Regions from separate parts of the Microbacterium sp. MMO-35 genome, predicted to be linked through region 1. Evidence: predicted binding sites of a transcription regulator. Region 1 holds the regulator's gene; each other region holds the start of a gene.
What was found. Region 1 encodes LexA, which represses DNA repair genes until DNA is damaged. Its sites were predicted from a motif close to TCGAACANNTGTTCGA; they were not measured.
Positions count from the first base shown of each region.

Region 2: WFJ01_RS11075 (DmpA family aminopeptidase) is a predicted target of LexA. The motif match lies at 1,322-1,337, and genes of this name have one in related genera.
Region 3: recA (recombinase RecA) is a predicted target of LexA. The motif match lies at 1,466-1,481, and genes of this name have one in related genera.

Region 1 is NZ_JBBCVH010000013.1:26,110-29,381, reverse strand. Features, by position in the region: gene WFJ01_RS17770 (histidinol-phosphate transaminase) at 1-208, opposite strand, end outside; gene WFJ01_RS17765 (LysM peptidoglycan-binding domain-containing protein) at 307-663, opposite strand; gene lexA (transcriptional repressor LexA) at 989-1,675, shown strand; gene metE (5-methyltetrahydropteroyltriglutamate--homocysteine S-methyltransferase) at 1,820-3,272, opposite strand, start outside.
Region 2 is NZ_JBBCVH010000004.1:301,124-304,395, reverse strand. Features, by position in the region: gene WFJ01_RS11080 (pyridoxine/pyridoxamine 5'-phosphate oxidase) at 1-108, opposite strand, end outside; gene WFJ01_RS11075 (DmpA family aminopeptidase) at 144-1,304, opposite strand; gene WFJ01_RS11070 (APC family permease) at 1,453-2,943, shown strand; gene WFJ01_RS11065 (TetR family transcriptional regulator) at 3,002-3,272, shown strand, end outside.
Region 3 is NZ_JBBCVH010000004.1:394,522-397,793, reverse strand. Features, by position in the region: gene recA (recombinase RecA) at 218-1,267, opposite strand; gene WFJ01_RS11505 (DUF3046 domain-containing protein) at 1,537-1,761, opposite strand; gene WFJ01_RS11500 (helix-turn-helix domain-containing protein) at 1,766-2,074, opposite strand; gene WFJ01_RS11495 (CinA family protein) at 2,216-2,752, opposite strand; gene pgsA (CDP-diacylglycerol--glycerol-3-phosphate 3-phosphatidyltransferase) at 2,752-3,272, opposite strand, start outside.

The DNA.
Region 1 (3,272 bases):
GCTCGGTGAACTCGCGGTCCGGGTAGCGGTTCACGTCGCGCAGCGCCACCGCGATGTCGTCGAGGATGTCGCTCGCGACGCTCTCGGGCACCGGATGGGTGTTCTCGTTCACGTTCAGCGCCACGGGCAGCGGCGCCTGCGGGGCTCCATACGGGCGGAGCCCGCGGAGGTCGTCACGAAGGGGTAAGTCGTCGAGCGAGGCAGTCACCCTGCCATGCTAGGCGGCTCGGATGTGCACCGGCGCACAGATGTCGGCGGTTGCAGAGCTCCGGCGGAGCACGGGTGCCGAGTCCGGCGCGGTGCGAGTCAGCGCTGCGTCGCGCTGTACTGCGCGGGGATCGCCAGGTGCTGACCGACCTCGATCACGCCGCCGCCGATCATGTTGAGCTGGGAGATGTCAGCCACGACGTCGCGCGGATCCGCGTCGGGTGCGATCTCGCCCGCGATCGACCACAGCGTGTCCCCGGGCTGCACCGTGACCGTCGCGAACGCGCCTCCCGCGGTGTGCTCGCCCGAGGCGAGAGCCGATCCCCCGCTCAGTGCGGCGAAGGCGATCCCGGCGGCCACCGGCAGCGCGACCAGCGCCGCCAGCACGCGCCGACCGCGGGCGGTGATCCGCAGACGCGTGGCGGGGACCGGTGCGGCGAAGGTGATGCTGCTCATGGTGCTTCTCCTCTGTTGTGTGCGGGTCCGCCTCTCCCCGGATCCCGATAGCTCCTCTGTGTGAGCTTCCGGGGGTCTGGGCCTCTGGAGAGGCGAACCTACGTTCCGAAACTACTTTCGAGTTCGAACATCTGTCAAGCGTTCTTCGAAAATCGGGGATCCGAATTCATCGACACGCTCGAACAGATCTACCGATTCCGCTCCGGTCTCGGATACGGTTTCGATAACAAGACCCCATCACGGACCACCGACATTCGAACCGCCGCCCCCGGACAGGCGGGATCGAACGGCTCCGCGAAGGCCGGACGCACACGAAGGAGATGGCATGAGCGACGGCGCGACCCCCGGCTCCGAGGCCCCGCGGACGCGGCGCCGCAAGAGCCTCAGTGCGAAGCAGATGGCGATCCTCGAGGTCATCCAGACCTCGATCGCCCGGTACGGCTACCCGCCGAGCATGCGCGAGATCGGCGACGCCGTCGGCCTCAAGTCGCTGAGCAGCGTGACGCATCAGCTCGGCCAGCTCGAGCTGAGCGGCTACCTGCGCCGCGACGCCGGCAAGACCCGCGCCATGGAGGTGCTGATCGACCTCCCGGGGACCTCCACGGAGAACCCCGCCGACACGGCGCCGTCGGTCGGCGACGCGGCCCTGGTGCCGCTCGTCGGCCGGATCGCGGCGGGTGTGCCGATCACGGCGGAGCAGCAGGTCGAGGAGATCTTCCCCCTCCCCCGCCAGCTCGTCGGCAAGGGCGACCTGTTCATGCTGAAGGTCTCCGGCGAGTCGATGATCGACGCCGCGATCTGCGACGGGGACTGGGTGGTCGTGCGCTCCCAGGGCACGGCCGAGAACGGCGAGATCGTCGCCGCGATGCTCGACGGCGAGGCCACCGTCAAGACGTTCCGCCGCCGCGACGGTCACGTGTGGCTGCTGCCGCGCAACAGCGCGTTCGAGCCCATCCTGGGCGATGACGCGACCGTGCTGGGCAAGGTCGTGGCCGTGCTGCGCGCGGTCTGATCCTCACGCGCCATCGCGCCATCGCGCCATCGCGCCATCCGCGCCGATACCCCCTCTGCGCACCGAGGCCCCCTCTCAGATCCGGATCTGAGAGGGGGCCTCGGCGCTGTGAGGGGGCCTCGACGAGCAGGACGACCTACACGGTCAGACCGCGACCGACACGTCCTCGCGGACGCGACGGGTGGCCTCGACGATGTTGCGCAGCGAGGCGTTGGTCTCCTCGTAGCCACGCGTCTTCAGGCCGCAGTCCGGGTTGACCCAGAGCTGACGCGTGGGGATCTCCTCGACGGCGCGACGCAGCAGCGTCTCGATCTCGGCGGTCTCCGGCACGCGCGGCGAATGGATGTCGTAGACGCCCGGGCCGATGCCGTGGTCGAAGCCCGAGGCGGCGATGTCGGTGACGACCTCCATGCGGCTGCGGGCGGCCTCGATCGACGTCACGTCGGCGTCCAGAGCGCGGATCGCGTCGATGACCACGCCGAACTCCGAGTAGCAGAGGTGGGTGTGCACCTGCGTGGCGGTCTCCGCACCGGCGGTGGAGAGACGGAACGAGGCGACGGACCAGTCGAGGTAGGCCGGCTGGTCGGCCTTCTTGAGCGGCAGCAGCTCGCGCAGCGCCGGCTCGTCGACCTGGATCACGCCGATGCCGGCGGCCTCGAGATCGGCGATCTCGTCGCGCAGCGCCAGCGCCACCTGGTTCGCGGTCTCCGCGAGCGGCTGGTCGTCGCGCACGAACGACCACGCCAGGATCGTGACGGGACCCGTCAGCATGCCCTTCATCGGCTTCGCCGTGAGGGACTGGGCGTACTGCGACCAGGCGACCGTGATCGGCGCGGGGCGGGAGACGTCCCCCCACAGGATCGACGGACGCGTGGCGCGGGATCCGTAGGACTGCACCCAGCCGTTCTCGGTGACGTCGAAGCCGTCGAGGTTCTCGGCGAAGTACTGCACCATGTCGTTGCGCTCGGGCTCGCCGTGCACGAGCACGTCCAGGCCCAGCTCCTCCTGGAGCTCGACGACACGGCCGATCTCGTCGCGGAGGAAGCCGTCGTACTCGTCGGCGGTGATCTCGCCCCGGGTGAACTGCGCACGGGCGCGACGGATCTCGCCGGTCTGCGGGAAGGATCCGATCGTGGTGAGCGGCAGCGCGGGCAGGTTCAGCGCGTTCTCCTGCGCCACGACGCGGGCGTCGTAGTCCCCGCGGCTGAAGTCGCCCTCGGTGAGGCCCGCGGTCCGCGCACGCACGGCCTCGACGCGCACGCCGGAGGCGCTCAGGCGATCGGCGAGAGCGGCGGACGCGGCGTCGAGCTCGGCGGCGATCGCGTCGCGGCCCTCGGCGAGACCCGTGGCGAGGGTCGTGACCTGGGCGACCTTCTGGTCGGCGAAGGCGAGCCAGCTCACCAGCCGGGCATCGAGCTTCGTCTCGTCCTCGACGTCGTGCGGCACGTGCTGCAGCGACGTGGAGGTCGCGGCGGAGACGCCGGCCGCGCCGAGACCGCGCAGCGCCTCGAGGGTGTCGAAGGCCGCAGCGAGGTCGCCGCGCCAGATGTTGTGACCGTCGATCACGCCGCCGACGAGCACCTTGTCCGCGAGTCCG
Region 2 (3,272 bases), on a different contig from region 1:
CAGGAACAGCGCGAGCGGATCGCCCGTCACCGATTCGGGATGGAGCGCGGGCGGGGAGCCGGTCAGCGACGGGCGCGACCGCAACCAGGCGGCGGGCGTGGTGTGCATGCCCCCATCCTGCAGGATCCGCGCCCCGGGGCGCCTCAGCGTGCCGCGATCCGCGCCGCCGCCGCCCGGATCTCGTCGTGCGGGAGCGCGAAGCTCTCGTGGCCGTCCCGCCCCGTCATGTCCTCGGCGGCGACGAGGGAGTTCCAGACCGCCTCGTCGACGGCCTGCACCGCGGCCGTGAGGAACGGATCCATCCGCCCCCAGGGCACGAAGCGCAGCTCCTCGTACCCGGCCGGCTCGTCCGCGGGGAACGCCGAGCTCAGCGCACCGGAGTTGGCCGTCGACAGCGCCAGCACGATGTCGCCGGAGAAATGGCTGCCCGCGGTTCCGCTGCGACCGAGTCCCAGTGCGCCGCGGCGGGCGAGCGCCGCGCACTGCCCCGGCAGCAGCGGTGCATTCGTGACGATCACGACGATCGCGGACCCGGCTCCGCTCGCGGCCCGCCCTCGGGCGCGGTCCTCGGCGAACCAGTCGGTGTCGTCCATCGGGTTCGGTGCCGCGGTCCGCTGCCCGAGCGGGATGCCGCCCAGGCGCAGTTCCGATCGGGAGCCGAAGTTCGCCTGGACCAGCGCGGCGACGACGTACTCGTCCTCCCCGTGCCGGACGACCCGGGAGGCCGTGCCCGTGCCGCCCTTGAAGCCGTAGCAGTTCATCCCGGTTCCGCCGCCGACGCTCCCCTCCCGGACCGGTCCGGCCTTCGCCGCATCCAGCGCCTCGGCCGCGTGCTCGGGACGCACGTGACCGCCGTTGATGTCGTTGAGGTACCCGTCCCAGGTCTCCCCCACGACCGGCAGCAGCCACTGCGCCGCGAGGTCGGGACGGGTCGCGGCGAGCCAGGCGTCGACACCGGCGTGCACGGCTCCCACCGCGTGCGAGTTGGTGATCGCGATCGGCAGGGCGAGGGATCCGGATTCGTCGATCCAGCTGCGCCCCGTGAGCTCCCCGTTGCCGTTGAACGAGTGCACCGCGGCCGCGCACGCGTCGCCCACGCCGGCGCGTCCGCGCGGCAGGATCGCGGTCACCCCGGAGCGCACGGCGTGGGCGCCCTCCCCCGTCACGAGCGTCGTGAAGCCGACCTCGAGGCCGGGGACATCGGTGATCGCGTCGAGCGCACCGGGTTCGCCGTCGAAGACGATGCCGAGGTCGCGGGCGCGCGGGCGCCGTTCCCGCTGCTGCGAGGAGGGACGTGACGTCATCATTGTTCCGATCTACTCTGAACGATTGTTCAGAAGTTTACGATAGATCCTTCTCATTTGCTTGACAGGATCGAGTTAACCCTCTTGAATCACTGTTCAAGCGCCGCGGCTGTCCCGATGCTACGGCGGATCCCACCAGGAGCCGATGATGTCTCGACCGTCCCCCGCCGATTCTTCGACCGCCGCCCCGCCGGACCCCGCGCTGACCGGCGGCACCGCACTCGCCCGCCGCCGCCTCGGCGTCTGGGCGATCGTCTTCTTCGTGATCTCCGCCGCGGCTCCGCTCACGGTGGTCGCCAGTGCCGCCCCCACCGACTTCCGCCTCGCCGGGATCGGCGGCCCCGGCGCGATGCTCGCCTCGGGCGTCGTCCTGATGCTGTTCGCGGTCGGCTTCACCGCGATGTCCCGGTACGTGCGCAACGCGGGAGCGTTCTACATCTACGGGGCGAAGGGTCTCGGCAAGCCGGTGGGGATCGGGATCGTGTTCGTCACGATCTTCTCCTATGCCGCCCTCTGCATCTGCTTCTACGGCTTCGTCGGGTTCTTCGGCGAGATGACCTTCGACGCGCTTTTCGGGATCAAGCTGCCCTGGACCGTCTACGCGCTCATCGCCTTCCTCGCCGTCGGCATCCTCGGCTACCGCAAGATCGACGTGGGGGCGAAGGTGCTCGCCGTGCTGCTCACCGCCGAGGTCGCGATCCTGCTGGTCCTCGCCATCGGCGTGCTCGCCCAGGGCGGGCCCGAGCCGATCTCGTTCGCCGCCTTCGCCCCGCAGAACGTGTTCTTCGCCGCGGGCAGCGGCGCGCTGTTCGTGTTCGGATTCGGCGCCTACCTGGGCTTCGAGAGCACGGCGATCTACACGGAGGAGGCGATCCGGCCGGCCCGCACGGTGCCGATGGCGACCTACATCGCGATAGCGTTCCTGGGCGTCTTCTACGCCTTCACGTTCTGGATCCTCACGGTCGCCTTCGGCGTCGACGGCGTGCTCAAGCTCGCTCAGCAGGACACCTTCCAGGACATGGTCTTCGATGCGGGCGAGCAGTACCTGGGTCTCTGGGCGTCGATCACGATGCGGATCCTCATCGTGACGAGCTTCTTCGCCTGCCTGCTCGCATTCCACAACGCCTGCACGCGCTATCTGTTCTCGATCGGACGCGAGCGCCTGCTGCCCGGCTGGCTCGCCCGCACCCAGATCAAGACCCAGGCGCCGCACCATGCCAGCCTCGTGATGAGCATCATCTCGCTCGCCGCGATCGTCATCACGCTCGCCACCGGCGCCGACCCGTTCCTCGGCTTCGCCCTGCCCGTCTACTCCGTCGGCGTGGCCGGCCTCGTGTTCGCGCAGGCGGTCGCCGCGATCGCCGTCGTGGGCTTCTTCCTGCGCGACCGTCGAGGACACAGCGTCTGGCGCGTGCTCGTCGCCCCGGCCCTCGGCGCGCTCGGCCTCATCGTCGGATGGATCCTCATCGCGACGAACTTCAGCCTCGTCTCCGGGGTGGAGGGGCCGATCAACCTGGCACTGCTCGCCCCGACACCCGTCCTGTTCCTCGCGGGGATCGTGATCGGGTTCGTGCTCAGGGCCCGCAACCCCCGGCACTATGCTGAGCTGACCACCGTGGTCGTCGACGACGAGGGCTGAGCCCACGGCCGCCGCATCCGGACACGGCGACCCGGTCACCACGCAGGAAGGGGTCGCCGTGCCGGCACCGCACAAGCACAGCGCACGGCGCGCCGAGCTGATCTCCGCGACCCGCCGCGTCGCGGGGCGCAGCGGGTTGAACGCCACCAATGTGCGCGCCGTCGCCGCCGAGGCCTCGGTGAGCGCCGGCAGCGTGCTCTACTACTTCCCGAGCTTCGACGACCTCATGTATGCGACCGTCGAGGGCGTGCTCGAGGAGATGTACGAGCATCGCCGCACGATCGCCGAGCAGGAGCCGGATCCGATCCGGCGGCTCGCGAAGCTCGTCG
Region 3 (3,272 bases), on a different contig from region 1:
AGGTCGAGCGCCATTCGTCCGCCGTGGGACGGCCCGCGGGGCGCCCATCCGCGGCTCTGCCGTCAGCCGGCGCTCCCCCGCTCCTCGCACCGAAGAGCGGGATGACGGGGGCGAGGCGCTCGTCCTCGGACGGCGCCCCGCCCCTCTCATCGCTCACGGCTCACCCCGGTCGCCGAGCTCCGTCGAAGCACGGTCGCTGAGCCCCGTCGACGCATGATCAGGCCGGACGACGCTGAGCCAGCTCGTCGGCGGCCGCGGCGGGAGCCGACGCGCCGCCGATGCCGAGCTTCTGCTTGATCTGCGTCTCGATCGTCTCGGCGATGTCGGGGTTCTTCAGCAGGAAGTTGCGGGCGTTCTCCTTGCCCTGGCCGAGCTGGTCGCCGTCGTAGGTGTACCAGGCGCCCGACTTCTTCACGATGCCGTGATCGACGCCGAAGTCGATGAGGCTTCCCTCGCGAGAGATGCCCACACCGTAGAGGATGTCGAACTCGGCCTGCTTGAACGGCGGAGCCATCTTGTTCTTCACGACCTTGACGCGCGTACGGTTTCCGACCGCCTCCGCGCCGTCCTTGAGCGTCTCGATGCGGCGGATGTCGAGGCGCACCGAGGCGTAGAACTTGAGCGCCTTGCCGCCCGCGGTGGTCTCCGGCGAGCCGAAGAACACGCCGATCTTCTCGCGCAGCTGGTTGATGAAGATCATCGTGGTGTTGGTCTGGTTCAGGCCACCGGTGAGCTTGCGCAGCGCCTGCGACATCAGTCGTGCCTGGAGGCCCACGTGCGAGTCGCCCATCTCGCCCTCGATCTCCGCACGCGGCACCAGGGCCGCCACGGAGTCGATGACGATGAGGTCGATGGCTCCCGAGCGCACGAGCATGTCGGCGATCTCGAGCGCCTGCTCGCCGGTGTCGGGCTGGGAGACGAGCAGCGCGTCGATGTCGACGCCGAGCTTCTTGGCGTACTCGGGGTCGAGGGCGTGCTCCGCGTCCACGAACGCGGCGATGCCGCCGGCGCGCTGCGCGTTGGCGATCGCGTGCAGCGTGAGCGTCGTCTTACCCGAGGACTCCGGACCGTAGATCTCCACGATCCGTCCCCGCGGCAGTCCACCGACACCGAGCGCGACGTCGAGCGCGATGGAGCCGGTGGGGATCACGGCGACAGGAGCGCGCTCGTCGCTGCCCAGCCGCATGACCGAGCCCTTTCCGAACTGCTTGTCGATCTGGGCGAGTGCGGTCTCGAGGGACTTCTCGCGGTCTGCGGGAGAGGGCATGTCGTGCTCCTTCGTGCTCGTGAACTGCCGCCTGTAGGCTGTCGCGGCCGCCCCGGCTGGGGCGAGCTCTCCGACAAGGCGTATGACCTCGTGGTCATGTCGAACACGTTAGGAGGGGCCACCGACATCGAGCCGAAGGTCCCGGGAATCGTGCAGATGCCGATCACGAGATCATCTGTGCAGGACGATACGCCCACCTCGAACATGTCTTCGACGACACGCCGACGAAACAGCGAAACCGATCGAACACCGGACGAACCGGCGGTCGATCAACGACGCTTCGGCTCGAGCCGGCCCACGCCGTGCCGTCGAGAGTCGGGAACATCGGTCTCGGCGCACAGCGCCAGCCACACCTCGCGCGGGGGCACACCCGCTTCCATGGCCTGCACGGCGGTCCGTCCGCCGACGGCCGTCAGCACCAGGTCAGCCACGAGCGCAGCACCACGCGCCCCGAACTCCGCGTCGACCGCGCGGAGGAACTCACTTCTCCGCATCCGGTCAGCGCAGCGAGAGCTCGGACTCGACCGAGGCCACCAGGTCGTCCGGGACCACGTCCGGGATGACCTGCAGCCCCTCGAGCACGGCGATGCGATCACCGACCTCGCGCATGATCGTCGAGATGGGGACGTCGAGCGCTTCGGCGACCGAGGCGAGAATCTCGCTGGAGGCCTCCTTCTGCCCGCGCTCGACCTCGCTGAGGTACCCGAGCGCGACAGATGCCTTTCCTGCGACCTGGCGGAGGGTGCGGCCCTTCTGCAGACGGAAGTCCCGCAGCACGTCGCCGATCTCCTGTCGTACGAGAATCATCGGGACCTCCTCTCCCCCATCGCCCCGGCGGAACCGCCGGATCGGATGGTCAGTCTAACCCGACCTGACATGTTCGACACTACTGTTTCGTCCTGTGCATTGAATGTGAGCACACTCGACTCAACTTCATCCAGAAGCACTCTATTCCCGCTGCGGGACGCCGGGCGCGCCCTGGCCGGATCCGTCGTCCGTCACCGTCTCGAGAAGCAGTTCGAGCGCCGCCTCCACGGTCGCCGCCCGGATCGCGGCGCGGTCGCCCGCGAACAGGAACCGACGGCTCAGCACGCGCTCCCCCACGCTCACGCCGATGTGCACGGTGCCGACGGGCTGCCCGCCCTGCGCCGTGGGTCCGGCGACTCCCGTGGTGGCGAGACCAGCGTCCGCCGGCCGCCCGTCGACAGCGAGGGCCGCACGCGCCCCGGTCGCCATCTGCCGGGCCACGTCCGGATCGACGGGCCCGCGGGCTTCGAGCAGCTCCGGATCGACGCCGAGCAGCGAGGACTTGACCGGCGTGGCGTAGGCGACCACCGCACCGTTGAGCACGTCGGACGCGCCGGGAACGGCGACGATCGCGGCGCACAGCGCCCCACCGGTGAGCGATTCCGCGACCGCCAGGGTCATGCCCCGCTCCCGCAGCGCGTCCAGTACGACCGCGGCCCGGGGCGCGACGTCGTCCATCAGACGCCGGTCTCGCGATCAGTCCGAGAACCGCGCACCTGAGCGACGACGTAGTCGATGCCGCTGAGGATCGTCAGGATCAGCGCGGCGATCATGAGCACCGTCGTCATGATCGTCCACGCCGGAAGACCGATCCACGCCTGCAGCGGCAGCAGCGCCCAGGACAGGGCGATCCCCTGCACGGTCGTCTTGATCTTGCCCATCCAGGCCGCCGCGACGACATGCTCCTTGACGATCGTGAAGCGGTGGATCGTGATCCCCCACTCCCGGATCAGGATGATCAGCACCAGCCACCACCACACCTCGCCGAGGATGGCGAGGCCGATGAACCCGGCTCCGGTGAGCAGCTTGTCGGCGATCGGATCCCAGAGCTTGCCGAAGTCGCTGACCAGGTCGTACTTGCGGGCGAGATAGCCGTCGACCCAGTCGGTCGAGATCGCGAGGATGAACAGCCCGGCGGCCACCCAGCGCAACACCGGCTGGCTCGCCCCGTACGTGCCGCCGAGCAGGAGCAGCACGA